DNA from 3 places in the Streptomyces sp. A2-16 genome. Region 1 is predicted to be linked to each of the others. Evidence: riboswitches for the same ligand, from Rfam matches in the RefSeq annotation. Region 1 holds a riboswitch; each other region holds the start of a gene.

Region 1 (3,267 bases):
GCGCGGACGAAAGGGTCCTGCCTGCGCGGACGAAAGGGTCCTGCCCGCGCGGGCGAAGGGGCCTGTCGGCTCGGGCGAGAGGGTTCTGTCCGCGCGGACGAAAGGATCCTGCCCGCGCGGGCCGCCGACGAGCGGTGGCTCAGGCCGGGCGCACCACGCTGTGGATCCCCGACTCGCCGTCGTAGTAGATCGACTCCTCGCGGACGTACGCGCCCGGCTTCGGGGCGTGGATCATCATGCCGTTGCCGATGTAGAGGCCGACATGACTGATGTCGTCGTAGAAGAAGACCAGGTCACCGGGCTGGGCGTCGGCCAGGGAGACCGTGGTGCCGGCGTTGACCTGGTCGTAGGTGACGCGCGGGAGGTCGACTCCGGCGGCCTTCCAGGCGGCCTGGGTGAGCCCCGAGCAGTCGTAGGAGTCGGGGCCGGTGGCGCCCCAGACGTACGGCTTGCCGATCTGCGCGCGGGCGAAGGCGAGGGCCTTGGCGGCCTTGGTGGCGTACGAGGAGTCGGGCGCCGTCGACGTGCTCGAACCGGTGGAAGCCGGCGCGCTCTCCTGTTGGGCCGCCTTCTCCGCGGCCGCCTGCTGCTGCGCCAGCTCCGCCGCCCTGCGGGCCGCCTCCTCCTGCTTCCGCTTCTCGATCGCCGCGAGACGCGCCTTCTCCTGGGCCGTCAGCTCCGACAGCAGGTCACGCGCGTCGGCGAGCTTCTTCTGGACGGTCGCCTTGGCGGTCTTCAGGTCGCTCTGCGTCTCGCTGAGCGTCTGAAGGCTCTGGGAGGCCTCCTGGCGCTTCTTCATCGTCGCGGACTGCTCGGAGACGTAGTCGTCGACCGCGCCCTTCTGGCGGCTCGTCAGACGGCCCATCAGCTGCGCCTGGTCGAAGTAGTCCTGCGGGGTGTCGGCGAGCAGGAAGGTCGCGGTGTCGGGCGCGGCGGCGCCGGTGCGGTACTGGGCCGCGGCGAAGGAACCGAGTTCCTCGCGCGCCTCGTTGAGCTTCTGGGTGCGCTGGGCGACGTCGTCGAGGAGGGTGTCGACCTGCTTGCGCTGCTTGGTCGTCTTCTCCTTGGCGGCGTTGTAGCTGTCGGTCGCCGACTCGGCCTGGCGGTAGAGGTCGTCGACCTTCTTCTCGACCTCTTCGAGGCTGGGCCTGTCGTCGGCCGGCGCTGCGTTCGCCGACTGGGACAGCAGGGCCACGGAGGTGAGGGCGGCCGTTGCGAGGGCCGGGGTCCGTATGCCTGCCACGCGCGTACCGACGGGACGCGACTTGCGGTGCGACGCCAAGGGAGGCGACTCCTTCCCATGCTCCGCCTACCGAGTTAGCTGTCGGGTTCGGGCGAAGTGCTTCGGAAGGTTTGCCCTACGGCGCTCCCCTGCGCGGGAGTGGGCCGATTCACCCCAAGTTCGGTGGGTCCCCGGCTCCGGGCGCGCGGCGGCGCTGCGGACTCGGCGGAGGCAGTACGGCCCGGCGAGGTTCGCCGGAAGGGGTCGTACGGCCTGCCCGGAACGGTAGCCAACTGGTGTGGCCTCTGTGAAGGTTGATGTTCGATATGCCCGATACATTTTCGTGACCTAACTCCCAGGCGCCGCTCCATGTGTTCGATTCGTAATGATTTGTTTTCCTGGGCTCATTTCGTCTGGTTGACGATATCTGCCCGCTTTCCGGGGTCGGCTTCCGGCCAGCCGCGGTCGGACGGTGATTCGGGCGATGTTCTCGGGGCGGCGGCGGGCTGTCAGTGGGGAGCCCTAGACTCGGAGAGCGATGAGCAGCCTCTTTGACGACAGCTTCCTGGCGGACCTCCAGGCCCCTCGCGGGCATGCGGAGGAACCCCCGCCGCCGCCCGAGGACGAGCACGTACCGGAGCAGGTTCCGGACGATCTGTTCGGTGGGAAGTTCGACGTGCCCCCGGACCGGGACGCCTACTACCGCGACGGCGCCCCGCGCCCGGTCGTGGACCCGGCCGCCCTCCTGGAGGGGCTGAACGAGAACCAGCGCGCGGCCGTCGTGCACTCCGGTACCCCGCTGCTCATCGTGGCCGGCGCCGGCTCCGGCAAGACCCGGGTGCTCACCCACCGCATCGCCCACCTCCTCGGCGAGCGCCATGTCCACCCGGGCCAGATCCTCGCGATCACCTTCACCAACAAGGCCGCGGGCGAGATGAAGGAGCGCGTCGAGCAGCTCGTCGGCCCGCGCGCGAACGCGATGTGGGTGATGACCTTCCACAGCGCCTGCGTGCGGATCCTGCGCAGGGAGTCGAAGAAGCTCGGGTTCACCTCCTCTTTCTCGATCTACGACGCCGCCGACTCCAAGCGCCTCATGGCCCTGGTCTGCCGCGACCTGGACCTCGACCCCAAGCGGTACCCGCCGAAGTCCTTCAGCGCCAAGATCAGCAACCTGAAGAACGAGCTGATCGACGAGGAGGACTTCGCCGCCCAGGCCACCGACGGCTTCGAGAAGACCCTCGCCCAGGCGTACGCCATGTACCAGTCGCGGCTGCGCGAGGCCAACGCCCTCGACTTCGACGACCTGATCATGACGACGGTCAACCTGCTGCGGGCGTTCCCCGATGTCGCCGAGCACTACCGGCGCCGCTTCCGGCATGTCCTGGTCGACGAGTACCAGGACACCAACCACGCCCAGTACGCGCTGGTCAGGGAGCTGGTCGGGACCTCCGAGCACCCGGTGGACGTACCCCCGAGCGAGCATGACCTGCCGCCCGCCGAGCTCTGTGTCGTCGGTGACGCCGACCAGTCGATCTACGCCTTCCGCGGCGCGACCATCCGCAACATCCTCCAGTTCGAGGAGGACTACCCGGACGCGACGACGATCCTCCTGGAGCAGAACTACCGCTCCACCCAGACGATCCTCACCGCCGCCAACGCCGTCATCGAGCGCAATGAGTCCCGCCGCCCCAAGAACCTGTGGACCAACGCGGGCGCGGGCGCGCGCATCACCGGCTATGTCGCCGACACCGAGCACGACGAGGCGCAGTTCGTCGCCGACGAGATAGACCGTCTCACCGACGCGGGCGACGCGAAGGCTGGCGATGTCGCCGTCTTCTACCGCACCAACGCGCAGTCCCGAGTCTTCGAAGAGGTCTTCATCCGCGTCGGCCTGCCCTACAAGGTCGTCGGCGGCGTCCGCTTCTACGAGCGCAAGGAGGTCCGGGACGTCCTGGCCTACCTGCGCGTCCTCGCCAACCCGGAGGACTCCGTGCCGCTGCGCCGGATCCTCAACGTCCCCAAGCGGGGCATCGGCGACCGCGCGG
Region 2 (3,267 bases), 5.4 Mb from region 1:
AGTTCGGCGCCCAGTTTCCGGCGGCGTACCGCGGGACCGTGCTGCATGGCGCTACTCCTTACTCCCTACGAGCCGCCCAAATACGGTCTCGCGTCGCAGAGTTCACCGCTTCGAGCGACAGATATATGCATATCTTGGTGGATCGGCACCCGTCACCGCCCCGGTAATGGCACTCTGACGATGAACCACCAGTCCGGGACCGTACTCGAACCATCCGCACCGTGTCGGACTCCGGTCCCGTGGGAAAAGGACGACGTCGCCATGGCAGATCACCTGGAAGCATCCGTCACTCTGCCGAGCGAACCCGCTTCGGTCTCCGCGGCCCGCACCTATGTCCTGAGCACCCTGGCGGAGTGGGGGCTGCCACCCACCACGGACGCCGCCGAGACCGTCCGGCTCATCGTCTCCGAACTCGCCACCAACGCCGTACAGCACACTTTCGGGCAGTCACCCACCTTCACGGTGGACATCGAGCTGGACCGTGACGAACACCTGCGCATCGGCGTCACCGACAGCCATCCCCGTTTCCCCAAGCGCCTGCCGGCCGCGGTCCAGCAGGACAACGGGCGGGGGATGGTGATCATCCGCTGGCTCGCCGCGGAGTCCGGCGGCAAGCTGAGAGTCAGGCCCACCCGGGAAGGCGGCAAGACCGTCTCCATCGAACTCCCGTGGACCGTACCGGCGCAGCCGGTCACGGCGGCGGGGCAGCAGGAGCCGTAGAAGCCGTCACACCGGGCGCGCGCCCTCCAGCAGCCGCGTGCCCACCGGAGCGCTGCAAGAGATGTCCCTGGGTCACCGCGAGCGCGTCGACGGCTCTCGGGGTGAGGCTCCCGCCCGAGCTGCGGTTCGCGGCCTGATGACCTCGCGCGGCACCGGCCGTAGGGCCGGGTGCGACACAGCCGCCCTGCGTTCCTCGGCGAGACCCGCCCGTCGGACCAGACGGGGAAGCAGCCACCACAGGCCCAGACACACCAGCAGGGTCGCCGCGCCCGCGGCCGCTCCTCCGGCCCGGCCCGTCGTCACGTCCACCACGGAGCCGGTGAAGACGAGGACCAGTACTGCCATGCCGACCGTGGCCAACCGGGAGGAGACCTGCACGATGCGGGCCTTGGCGCCGCGCTGGAAGAGGGAGCGGTGCAGGGCCGCCGGTGCGGTGAACAGAGCCGCCGCGACGACCGCCAGCAGCAGTGTGGTGACGTAGGTGGCCCGCTGGAAGGTGTCCAGCGACGGGAAGCGCTGGGTGAAGGCCAGGGTCAGCAGAAAGGCGAAGAGGATCTGCACCCCGGTCTGGGTGACGCGCAGCTCCTGGAGCAGCTCGCCGAAATTGCGGTCGGCGCGCTCCAGCGGCGTCTCGTTGCGGGCGGTGCACGGGCGATGGTCGGCCATGACGGTACGGGTGACCGGCTCGGCCCGTGTCAAGCGTCCCGGGGGACCCGAGAGGGCGACGGAATGTCAGGTCTGCGCCGCCCCCTCGGGGGCGTCACTTGACCCGGCCGTACCAGACGCTCTTCGTCCAGATCTTCTGCAGCCTCACCACGTCCCCGGTCTTCGGGGCGTGCCAGATCTTTCCCTTCCCGGCGTAGATGCCGACGTGGTAGACGTTCGAACCCGAGTGGAAGAACACCAGGTCGCCGGCCTTGCGGCTGCCTGCGCCGATGTGGCGGGTCTTGTTGTACTGCTGGGCAGCCGTGCGCGGGAGCTTCTTGCCCGCCTTCTTGAACGAGTACAGCGTGAGCCCTGAGCAGTCGAAGCGGCGGGGCCCCGTGGCGCCGTACTTGTACGGCGAGCCCTTCTTCGAGGCCGCGACCTTGAGTGCCTTCGTCGCCGGCGTCGCGGCGGCGGCGTCTGCTGCGACACCCGGAACCACGACGGAGCCGCCCACTGCGGCGATGGCGAAGGCCGAGGCCGTACCGGCTCGGACCATCAGCGACGGGACACGATTGAGCGCAGTCATGCGCAACCCTTCGTCAGCCGCCTGTGAAGGATGACCTGTCGGATTCGGGCTGGCGAAGTTGCCCGGCCGCTGACGCGGCTTCACCCCAAGGGCTGCTCGGCCCGGTCATGGCGTGACCGTTCCGGCGACCCGTCGTGCTTGGGTCCTCCACTCCTGCCGATCCACTCCTGTCGACCGGTCATCCGGGCGGCGGCAGGACTCGGCGTCCGCCCGGATCGCCCCGCCGCTGCGGCGGGGGCTTGTCGTCAGACAGGGATCTTGGCGTACGGAAGTGCGAAAAGCCCAACGGAACCGGGGATTTGTGGTGTTACTCACCACTCACCCGTTTGGGTGAACGCCCCTTCGAGCGAAGGGGCGTTCGGCGGTCAGAGGCCCCCGGACCTGCACAGAAACTCCTCACTCCGGCACCGGATCATGCGTGTCGCGCACGTTCGGTGCTCGCGAAAAAGGAGCCGCGTCTCCGCCAATAGGGGGTACGTCTTTTGGTCCGTTTCAACTCAGGTCCGGACGCCACGTCAATTGCCGGACTCGGGCGGCACGGTGACTCTGGCCGTGCGCCGCTCGCCGTCCAGGACCCGCAGGGCCCGCGCGAGTGTCGCGGCATGCAGGTCGCGTTCGCCCCGGGCGTGCATCAGTACGAGCGCGTCGCGCAGCTCGGCCGCCCTGCTCACCAGCGCCTGCGCCGCGCGCAGTCCGCCGTAGGTGTCCTCGCACCGGGCCGGGTTGATCCTGCCCAGCAGGTCGACCACGTCGAGGTAACGGTCGATCAGTTCGCCCTCGGCGCGGGTGAGCGCGGGCAGCGGTGGCAGGTCCGGGATCATCGAGGCCTCACCTCGCGCCCGGCGTGGTGCGCGAGGACTTGCGGCTCGGGACGATCGCGTCCGCAAGGCCGTGGTCCAGGGCGCCCTGCGCGTCCAGGATCTTGTCCCGCTCGATGTCAGCGCTCACCTGCTCGGGGCTGCGCCCGGTGTGCCGCACCAGCATCTCCTCCAGGCGGCCCCGCACCCGGATCAACTCGTCGGCCTGGATCGCCAGATCGCTGGCCTGCCCCTGTATCGGCTCGCTCAGCGCGGGCTGGTGGATCACCACTCGGGCGCCCGGCAGCACGGACCGCTTGCCCGGGGTGCCCGCGGCCAGCAGCACCGCCGCGGAGGACCCCGCCTGTCCGAGGCAGGTCGTCTCCACGTCGCAACTGACGTACTGCATCGTGTCGTAGATCGCCGACATCGCGCTGAACGAGCCGCCGGGGGAGTTGATGTACAGCGCGATGTCCCGGTCCGGGTCCTGGTACTCGAGGTACATGAACTGCGCCA
Region 3 (3,267 bases), 8.5 Mb from region 1:
GGGGCTGGAGGGCGACATAGCGCGCCAGGCCCTCGCGGTCGGAGAAGGCGAGGGACTCCGAAAGCCGCGCGGCGGAGATGTTGGAGGCGCCGATCGCCCGCACCTTGCCCGCCTTCACCAGCTCGTCCAGCGCGCCGATGATCTCCTCGACCGGCACCTCGGTCTTGTCGAAGTGCGTGTAGTAGAGGTCGATGTGGTCGGTGCCCAGACGCTGCAGCGAGGCGTCGGCGGCGGCCTTGATGTTCCCGGCGGTCAGGCCGGGGAAGTCGGGGTGCTGGCTGACCTTCGTGGCGATGACGACGTCGTCGCGGTTGCCGCGGGCCGCCAGCCACTTGCCGATGACGGTCTCGGACTCGCCGCCGGAGTTCCCGTCGACCCACGCCGAGTAGGAGTCGGCCGTGTCGACGAAGTTGCCGCCGGCCGCGGTGTACGCGTCGAGGACGGCGAAGGAGGTGGCCTCGTCGGCGGTCCAGCCGAAGACGTTGCCGCCGAGGGAGAGCGGGAAGACCTCGAGGTCGGAGGAGCCGAGCTTGCGCAGAGAAGTCATGCCATACGTCAACGCCCGTCCGGGACGCCGCTCTTCCGCTACGGCCGCAAAGTCCTCGTAAACAACCGGAATCACCCCCTCCGGAACTCTGCCCCCACACACGCCGACGGCCCTGGCGTCGGGGGGACGTCGTCAGGGCCGTCGGAAACCGTAGGAAGAGGGAACCTCAGGGGTTGAGCCCCTTGCCCCGCAGCCACGCCATCGGGTCGATCCCGTCGGCCGCGCCGTTCGGGTGGACCTCCAGGTGCAGGTGCGCGCCGGTCACGTTGCCCGTGGCGCCCACGCGGCCGATGACGTCACCGGTGCCGACCTTCTGGCCGACGCTGACGCTGATCGAGGACTGGTGGCAGAACCACAGCTCGGTGCCGTCGTCGAGGGTGAGGATCGTGCGGTAGCCGTAGGAACCGGCCCAGCCCGCCTCGGTGATGGTGCCGCTGTGGATCGCCTTGATGAGCGTGCCCGTGGGGGCGGCGAAGTCGAGGCCCGTGTGGTAGCCGGAGGACCACAGCGAACCGGCCTGCCCGAAGGTCGAGGTGATGGTGTACGACGAGGTCGGCAGCGTGTACTGCTTGGCGAGCTCGGCCAGGCGCGCGGCCTCGGCCACCTTCGCGGCCGCCTCCTCCGCCTTCTTCTTCGCGGCGGCGGCCTGCTCCTGGGCCTCCTTCTCCGCCTTGGCGGCGGCCGCGTCGGCCTCCTTCTCGGCGGCGGCCGCGACGGCCTGGGCGGCCTTGGTGTCGATCTGGTCCTGCTGCTGCTCGGCCTGGGCCAGGATGCGCGAACGCAGCGCCTCACCGGCGTCCGAGGCGCCCTGCGCGGTGTCCGCGGTGGTGGCGCCGACACTGCTGAAGGCGCTCGTGTCGTCCGCGGCCGAGTCGGCGTCGTCCGAGATGAGCGAGCCGACGTTCGGCAGGTCGGGCATCGAGATGGAGACCGGCGGCTTGCCGGTGTTGGCGCTGGCCATACCGCCGGCGCTGACGGCGGCTATGACACCGACGCCGAGAACGGTGGAGCTGCGGGCGAATCCTCCGCCGCGCTGCTTGGCGACGCGGTGCCGGCCTCGTACCGGGGCCAGGGAGTCCGCGGTCGGGTTCCACTCGCCGAGCGGGGCCTCGTCGTCGGCGCGGTAGCCGCCGTACACGAGAGTGCTGCGTGGTACGGACGGGGCCTCGGGGGCAGGCGGGTTGGACGCCACGTGGGCGCGCTCCTTTCCTTCCTTCTCGCCTACCGGGTTAGCTGACGGGTTCGGAGCAGGAAGGTCTCCTACGCGCGTATACCCGCCGTGCTGCCACGGCGGAGTACGAGCGATTCACCCCAAGTTGGTGGTTCCCCGGTTCCCTTGCGGAATTCGGCGCGTGAGCACGGAGCCGTCTCTTGTGACGGCTGGGACGACCGCGCTGCGTTATCGAACGTTAATAGACCCGGGGGGCCGATTCCAAGCTGTTCCGCTTGATCATTAACGAAATCCCGCAGGACTTACGGCCCATGAACGGCTAAAAACGGGCGAGTTGGCCTGACCTCGGGTAACCCACGGACCTTGACGGCACGTCAGACGCTATGCGGAGGGCGGTCGTCCGATCACCCCGCGTCACACAGGCCTTCTCAGGGCGAGCAGGACCATGTCGTCGGTGAGGAAGCCCCCGGAATGCCGGCGCGCCTCGCCCGCGAGGGCGGCGAGCAGTGCGCCCGGCTCCGGGACGGCCCGGCCGGTCAGCCGCGCCTCGGGGTCGTAGAACCGCCCGCGCCCGTCCCGCGCCTCGGACAGTCCGTCGGTGTACAGCAGCAGCGTGGCCCCGCCCGGGAAGCGGTGCTCCTCCGCCAGGTCGGGCCAGGTACCGAGGTCGCCCATGCCGAGCGGCAGCGCGGGGCTGCAGGCGGGCAGTTCGTCCACCGTGCCGTCGCCGTGCAGCAGCAGGGGAGGCGGGTGGCCGCGGTTGACGATCCGTACGATCCCGTCGCCGTGCGGGAGTTCGGCGAGGACGACCGTCGCGAACCCCTCGAGGATGTCGACGCTGTCCCGCCGCGCCGCCTCCCGCTCCAGCGCCCGCTCCAGGCGCTGCGCGACGGCCTCCAGGGTGGTCTCCTGCTCGGCGGCCTCCCGGAACGCCCCGATGACGATCACGACGGCCGCCACCGCCCCCATCCCCTTGCCGCGCACGTCCCCGACGATCAGCCGTACCCCGTGCGGGCTGTCCTGCACGGCGTACAGGTCGCCGCCGATGAACGCGTCCTCCTGGGCCGCCTCGTAGCGCACGGCGATGTCGAACCCGCCGATCCGTCCCGGGGGACCGGGCAGCACCGCGCGCTGGGCGGCCTCGGCGATCTCGCGCTGGGAGGCGAGCTGTTCGCTGCTGCGGCGGACGAGGAGATTGATGAGGACCGCGAGGACGGCGACCGTGATCACGGTCACCGTCTCGGTGACGGCGTCGGCTTCGAGGACGATGCCGAGCTGCAGGTGGACCGCGAGGACGACGAGGACGGTGGCGACGCCGGTGAGGACGGTGCCGCGCCGCGAGTAGAGCGGGGCCGCGACCAGGGGGGTGGCGGTGAACAGGGGCGCCGCGGAGAACTGGGTCGGGGTCAGGTAGTCGTAGAACGCCCCGGCGACGAGCAGCAGCATCGGGAGCACGCGGACGAAGCTGCGCGCGTGCGAGATCCGCCCCTCCTGCTCCACACGTCCAGGTTCGCCCGGTTGCGGTCCGCGGGCGAGCCGGGTGCTCCGG

Evidence for each region. A riboswitch is a leader RNA that binds a small molecule or an ion and turns the genes downstream of it on or off. The one in region 1 is predicted to bind cyclic di-AMP.
Region 2: linked by a shared signal. The riboswitch ahead of IOD14_RS28710 (C40 family peptidase) and the one ahead of IOD14_RS04820 (C40 family peptidase) in region 1 are both predicted to bind cyclic di-AMP.
Region 3: linked by a shared signal. The riboswitch ahead of IOD14_RS42540 (M23 family metallopeptidase) and the one ahead of IOD14_RS04820 (C40 family peptidase) in region 1 are both predicted to bind cyclic di-AMP.

The regions. Positions count from the first base shown of each region.
Region 1 covers NZ_CP063808.1:1,008,311-1,011,577, forward strand. The annotation lists gene IOD14_RS04820 (C40 family peptidase) at 140-1,282, opposite strand; cyclic di-AMP (ydaO/yuaA leader) riboswitch at 1,291-1,460, opposite strand; gene pcrA (DNA helicase PcrA) at 1,761-3,267, shown strand, end outside.
Region 2 covers NZ_CP063808.1:6,405,909-6,409,175, reverse strand. The annotation lists gene IOD14_RS28725 (helix-turn-helix transcriptional regulator) at 1-47, opposite strand, end outside; gene IOD14_RS28720 (ATP-binding protein) at 262-720, shown strand; gene IOD14_RS28715 (DUF6328 family protein) at 793-1,386, opposite strand; gene IOD14_RS28710 (C40 family peptidase) at 1,481-1,954, opposite strand; cyclic di-AMP (ydaO/yuaA leader) riboswitch at 1,958-2,169, opposite strand; gene IOD14_RS28705 (hypothetical protein) at 2,470-2,775, opposite strand; gene IOD14_RS28700 (ATP-dependent Clp protease proteolytic subunit) at 2,783-3,267, opposite strand, start outside.
Region 3 covers NZ_CP063808.1:9,480,054-9,483,320, forward strand. The annotation lists gene IOD14_RS42535 (aldo/keto reductase) at 1-547, opposite strand, end outside; gene IOD14_RS42540 (M23 family metallopeptidase) at 714-1,739, opposite strand; cyclic di-AMP (ydaO/yuaA leader) riboswitch at 1,751-1,908, opposite strand; gene IOD14_RS42545 (PP2C family protein-serine/threonine phosphatase) at 2,133-3,218, opposite strand.